Linked DNA regions of Prochlorococcus marinus XMU1419. The protein of the gene in region 1 binds, or shares a complex with, the protein of each later gene. Links are inferred from orthologs where the notes say so. Each region holds a gene or a part of one and is shown in the gene's direction. Other genes may lie near its edges.

Region 1 (3,305 bases):
AGATGAAATCACCTTAAGAAAGTCTTGTAGAGCCTACAAAAAAGCATTAGAAAAATATTACCCAGGAAAATCATTGCCAATATACGCCTCCAAAGCAAATAGCTCTATCTTCATGAGTAATCTTGTTGCCTCAGAAGGGTTTGGACTTGATGCGGTTTCAGAAGGTGAATTATTAACTGCTCTCAAAGGTGGAGTCCCAAATAAACATATTGTTTTTCATGGGAATAATAAATCAGACAAAGAAATAGAATTTGCAGTTAAAAATAATATTAAAGTGATTGTGGATAATGATTATGACTTAGAAAGATTAGAGGAACTATCAAATTCATTTGATCAAGACCTAGAAATAATGATTCGCTTTACTCCTGGAATAGAATGCCATACACATGAATACATAAGAACAGGATCATTTGATAGCAAATTTGGTTTTGGAATTGAATATTTAAATAATTTATTCGCCAGGATCAGTAATATAAAACATCTTAAATTAAAAGGAATACATGCACATATTGGTTCCCAAATTTTTGAACTAGATCCTCACAAGGATCTCGGCGAGATAATGGTAAATGTCATTTTAGAAGCTAAAAAGTTTGGTCATGATATTGAAGAATTAAATGTAGGCGGAGGTTTAGGCATAAAATATACAGAAAATGACGACCCTCCTTCAATAGATGAATGGGTAAAAACGATTTCCACTTCGATTGTTAAAGCTTGTAAAAAACAAAATATAGATTTACCTACATTAATGTGTGAACCCGGAAGATCTATTGTATCTACTGCAGGAATAACAATTTACAAAATTGGTGCTTTTAAAGAAATTCCAGGAATTACAACTTATTTATCTGTTGACGGGGGAATGAGTGACAATCCAAGGCCAATAACATATCAATCAAATTATTCTGCATGTTTGGTAAGTAATCCGTTTAATTTTAATTCTAAAAAAAAATACACTATTGCTGGAAAGCACTGCGAATCAGGCGATGTTTTGTTTAAAGAGATAGAACTAGCAGATTGCAAAACAGGTGACCTTATTTGTGTTTTTGGAACTGGTGCATACAATAATTCTATGAGTTCTAACTACAACAGAATTCCAAGACCTGCCGCTCTCTTGGTTTTTGATGGTGAAGCAGAGGTTATTCAAAAAAGAGAAAGTCCTTTGGATCTTTTAAGATATGATGTTCTACCTGATCGCTTTATTAAACAAAATTAGGTACATTTAAATTAATTTTGTTTTGAATGTGAATTTTTGGGGTATTATAAATCTTAAATTTTTATTAGATGTCTTATTTGCTGTTGGTTTCGGGCTTTTATTATTTTCTAGAGTAAAAGAGCAGAGAACACTATGGCTTTTGAGGGGGTATTTGTTTTTAGTTTCATCAGCATGGTTTATTCAAAGATATGCTTATCTCCCACTAACATCAAAATTAATTGACGCTGTAGTTCTTGCTTGCTCTCTATCTTTAGCGATCCTCTGGCAGGGGGAACTTAGAAGACTAATGGAATTATTAGGTACTGGTAGGCTAGCTGTATTGTTAGGGAATCCACCAAAGGAATTTAGAGCAACATCAAATACTATCACTCAGTTAGTTGATACCTCAGGTAAACTCTCACAGAATAGAAGAGGTGCTTTAATTGTAGTCGATTTGGGTAGTGATTTAAGGCCTGAAGATTTTTTATATTCAGGCACAACTATTGAAGCACAACTGTCAACTGACCTTTTAATAAATCTTTTCGCAACAGATACACCACTACACGACGGAGCAGTGCTTGTAAAAGGTAATAAAATTATATCTGCTGGTGTAATACTTCCTCTTTCTAGGCAAGGAATTAGTAAATATGGCACAAGACATTTAGCCGCATTAGGAATTACAGAAAGATTTGATAGGTGCATTTGTATTGTTGTTTCTGAAGAGACGGGTACGTTATCATTAGCAAATCAGGGAAAACTTGAAAGACCTATTACCAGCAGCAGGTTGCAGGAACTTCTTGTAAATTTAATTGGGAATCAAAACTCTATGGGGACAAGTAAATCATCTCTAAATAAAACAGCTTTATCCCAAGAGACGAACCCAAGTGATAACATAATCACTGAAATCAATGAGAAAGAATCTAATAAATCCGAAAGCTTCATTAACAAAAAGGATTAAATAATGAGTTTGGGAAAAATAATTGACAAGAAAAATAAGAACTTAGGCAAGCTCATAAATAAGCAGAAAGTGCCAGAACATGTAGCAATAATTATGGATGGGAACGGGAGATGGGCCACTAAAAAAGGGTTACCTCGATCATTTGGTCACAATAAGGGAGTTAGTGTATTAAAAGATATAATTAAAGCATCGAAGAAATTAGGTTGCAAAGTTCTTACTGTTTACGCTTTTTCAACTGAAAATTGGTCAAGACCAAAAAAAGAGGTTGATTTCCTAATGAATCTTTTTAACGAAGTTTTGAAAAATGAAATCGAAGAAATTCATCAAGAATCAATAAAAATAAAATTCATAGGAGACTTAACTCCTTTCCCAGAGAGTTTAAAAACGACCCTAAATAGCTCAGAAGATCTTACTAAAGGTAATAGTGATTTCACATTAAATGTATGCGTAAATTATGGAGGGAGGCAAGAAATTGTAAAAGTTGCTAAAAAATTAGCACTTAAATCCATTTCTGGAGAAATAAAGCCAAGTGAAGTAAACGAAGAATTATTCAATTCAGAACTTCTTACTCAGGGAATTAAAGATCCTGAATTATTGATTAGAACTAGTGGAGAAAAAAGGATTAGTAATTTTCTTTTATGGCAATTAGCTTATTCTGAAATTTACATCTCTGAAGTGCTATGGCCTGATTTTAATGAGGACGAATTTCTTAAAGCAATAATTGATTACCAATCAAGACATAGACGTTTCGGCGGTATAGAATCATTACCAAACAAATCTTTTGAAGATTCTTTCTGTTCTCCCCTAAATAAATATGATTAAATCGCATAGCAATATATCCGGCGAAATAAGATTTGATTGGCGAAAAGAAGAAATTTCGGAAATTTTAAATATGCCCTTGATAGATTTAATGTGGGAATCACAGGTAATTCATAGAAAATTTAATACATATAGAGTACAGTTGGCATCACTATATAGTGTTAAAACCGGAGGATGCCAAGAAGATTGTTCATATTGCAGCCAATCAATATATAGTGCTAGCCAGATCAAAAGTCATCCAGAATTTGAAGTTAAAGAAGTTTTAGAGAGAGCTCAAATTGCAAAGAAGGAAGGTGCAGAAAGATTCTGCATGGGTTGGGCTTGGAGAGAAATCAGAGA
Region 2 (3,207 bases), on another replicon or contig:
AAAATTGTAAATCTATTTTCAAACAAAGTTTTCCGATTGTATCAAAATCACTAGATTGGTAAGATTATCCATGGCTGCGAGGGGAAATCTCATAATTTTTATTTTTGAATTCTGAAAATTCAGAATTAACAATTTCAACATAAGATTTCGCTTCTACTTCTAAATTATCAATAGATTTTCTTAATTTTTCTTCTTTCTGTTTTCCAACAAAGGTAGATATTAAATTACCTTTCTTATCAAAAAGATTAATTTGAGGAATACCATTGACGTCAAATTTACGAATGTAATTATCCCATTTTTTATTATCAACATTTAAAAAAACAAAATTTATATTTTTTTCGTATTTCTCTTTTAATGCAGATACTTCTGGAGCCATTTCTTTACAAACTTCGCACCACTCGGCATAAAATTCAATAAATGTAGGCTTATCATTTTTGAAAGCGACTACAGGATCTACAGATAATTCTCCAAAACTTTTTAAAAGGTAAGTTGATTGAAAAAAGATATTTTTAAATAAAATCAAAGAAATAATTACTACAGAAATAAACAAAACAACTATCACCTGTAAGTTTTTATTTAAAAGTGGTTCTCTACTCTCAGATTGCATTATGAAAAATTTTTAACTTAAAACATTTTAAATAAGTTCAACATTTATAGAGAAGATTTATCTTTTAGCTTTTAATTAACTGATAAAATAACAATAAATTACTACAAAAATATACCTTATTCCTAATAGTTTATTATGCAATCAATATTTGGCACTGATGGGATAAGAGGAAGATTTAATATTGATATAACTTATTCTCTAGCATATAAAGTAGGATATGCTTTAGGTTTAACTCTAGAAAATAATAATCCAATAATAATTGGGAGAGATACTAGGGTTAGTGGAGAGATTCTTCTGCAAGCAATAGCAACAGGTATAAATGCTAGTGGCAAAAAATTTATAAATCTTGGAATATGTCCTACACCAGCAATTCCTCTTTTAATAAAAAAAGAAAATCTTGGCAGTGGAATAATGATATCTGCAAGCCACAATCCACCCGAATATAATGGGATTAAAATTTTTGATAATAATGGTCAAAAAATTACCAGAAATTTTGAAAATAAAATTCAAAAATTAGTTGAAGAACAAAATCAAGATCAACAATTTATTACAAAAGAAACCTTTCTAAAACCAAATAAAGAACTTTTAGATGTTTATATTAAAAGTCTAATCCAAACAATGGGAAGCGAAGATTTATGCGGAATGCGAATAATATTAGACACATGTTTTGGGTCGGCCACGACTTGTGCAAAAAAAATTTTTCAGAGTCTTGGCGCAGATGTAAGAGTTATCAATAACTCGAGAAATGGCTTAAAAATTAACATGAATTGTGGCTCTACTAACCTCGAAACATTAAAAAAAGCATTAGAAGAGAACCCTGCAGATATGGGATTTAGTTTCGATGGAGATGCCGATAGAGTAATTGGGATAGATTCAAGTGGCAATGTTTTGAATGGAGATCATATCCTTTTTCTCTTAGGTAGAGAACTTATGGAAAAGAAAATCCTCACAAATAATTTACTAATATCAACCCAAATGGCAAATTTAGGTTTTGAAAAGGCCTGGAACAAAATTGGTGGCGTTTTATATAGAACTGATGTTGGGGATAAATTCGTTTATGAAGAAATTAAGAAAAAAAATGCAGTTTTAGGAGGAGAACAGTCAGGTCACATACTTTCAAAAATTAATAACTTTTCTGGAGATGGGATACTAACTGCACTTCAAATTTCTAAATACTGTAAAGAGAAAAATATAACTTTAAAGAATTGGCTCAAAACCAGTTTCAAACCTTTCCCTCAAAAACTAACAAACATCCATTTCGATCCAAATATTAATAAAGTCAATCAAAAAACTAAAAGATTAATTAATCAAACTATTGAAAATTACAAGCAAAACTACTCAGATAATTGTAGAGTTTTTATAAGGCCTAGCGGCACGGAGCCTGTAATTAGAGTTCTAGTAGAGGCTAAAAATAAGAATAAAGTTGAATCTTTATCAAGTGAAATAATAGATAAACTAAGTTTAGAAATTAAAAAAATACTTAATTAATTTAAAATCAAATTTTTATATAAATCCTCTCGAAAATATCAATTTCACTTAAAATTACATACTTTTCCCTGTTAGTTTGAACTTTATTTGGATTAAAAGATTTATGATAATTAAAATTTTTTACATCTAGTTTTTTAAAGTTAAAATTGCTTGATATTGTACAATCCATATAATCAAATAAATCCTTTACGTCAGTTTTAATAAAAATTAAAGATCCTTTTTGCATTGCATTTGAGAGGGTATCAATAAAATCTGGCTGAATAATACGCCTCTTGAAATGTCTTTTTTTAAACCATGGATCTGGAAAATTAAAAGAAATACTTTTTACATTTCTTATAATAAATTCAGTATTTGAATCAACTAAAATTTTACTTGCATTACCATATGCAAAATATAAATTTTTGATTCCTATTTCCCCTAATTTTGATTGAGCATTTCTAGCTAATCTCTCTCTAATTTCAATTCCGATATAATTCCAATTAGAGCTAATTAAAGCCAAATCAAACAAAAAATCTCCTGAAGCACAACCAATATCCAAATGGAGTGGCAAATTAGGATCATCAAACATTTCAATTAAATTAGGGATCCTTTCGATTTCATCAAAATTTTTACTAAAAGGATTTACATGCTGCCTCATGAAATATTGAATTTATCGCTTAGCAATAACTTAAAGATGCATAATATTCATAACTATGACAATAGTAAGTTAAAAAGTATCAGATTATTGTTTAATTATTATATGTGTAAAATTCAAAAGTTTTGAACTTTTTTAATCAACTTTCAGTTTGGCTATCTTTTCAACTCTCAATAATTTTCCTTATTGGTATTCCTTTTACATTATTCTTGTGGGCGATTAAAAAACGAAATAAAGTTGTTAATAAGCTTTTATCTATTTATTGGAAAATATCGCTTTTATTTTTAATAAGTCTTTTACTTTTAATAGGTGAGTACAAATACGCGTTACTAATAACAAATATTTCAACATTATTGATGACGAGTTCGGTTTGGTTTTGGAGTGACATAAATGATGAACTAAAAGAATATGATTTTTCTTATTACCTTGTTACAACAACAAAAGTTTGGAGATGGTCGCTAACTTTCATATCTCTAAA

What was found.
Region 2: the proteins of cdaA (region 1) and HA151_RS01240 are in contact, whole or in part, in a crystal structure (PDB 7OJS), measured with the Bacillus subtilis proteins. The link is inferred for Prochlorococcus marinus XMU1419 from one-to-one orthologs.

Annotation. Positions count from the first base shown.
Region 1 is NZ_JAAORO010000002.1:395,700-399,004, forward strand. The notes cover bases 229-3,192. They hold cdaA (diadenylate cyclase CdaA), read left to right. Parts: upstream 229-1,238; coding sequence 1,239-2,147; downstream 2,148-3,192. Other genes in these bases: lysA (diaminopimelate decarboxylase), read left to right, coding at 229-1,210; HA151_RS05870 (isoprenyl transferase), read left to right, coding at 2,151-2,969; bioB (biotin synthase BioB), read left to right, coding at 2,962-3,192. Outside these bases: more of lysA, read left to right, coding at 1-228; more of bioB, read left to right, coding at 3,193-3,305. UniProt on the Bacillus subtilis protein: One of 3 paralogous diadenylate cyclases (DAC) in this bacteria, catalyzing the condensation of 2 ATP molecules into cyclic di-AMP (c-di-AMP). Upon expression in E.coli leads to c-di-AMP synthesis.
Region 2 is NZ_JAAORO010000001.1:232,331-235,537, reverse strand. What follows is about bases 53-2,918. They hold HA151_RS01240 (phosphoglucosamine mutase), read left to right. Parts: upstream 53-742; coding sequence 743-2,095; downstream 2,096-2,918. Other genes in these bases: HA151_RS01230 (DUF3177 family protein), read left to right, coding at 2,855-2,918; trmB (tRNA (guanosine(46)-N7)-methyltransferase TrmB), read right to left, coding at 2,103-2,732; HA151_RS01245 (thioredoxin domain-containing protein), read right to left, coding at 65-607; thyX (FAD-dependent thymidylate synthase), read left to right, coding at 53-62. Outside these bases: more of thyX, read left to right, coding at 1-52; more of HA151_RS01230, read left to right, coding at 2,919-3,207. UniProt on the Bacillus subtilis protein: Catalyzes the conversion of glucosamine-6-phosphate to glucosamine-1-phosphate. Glucosamine-1-phosphate is used for cell wall biosynthesis.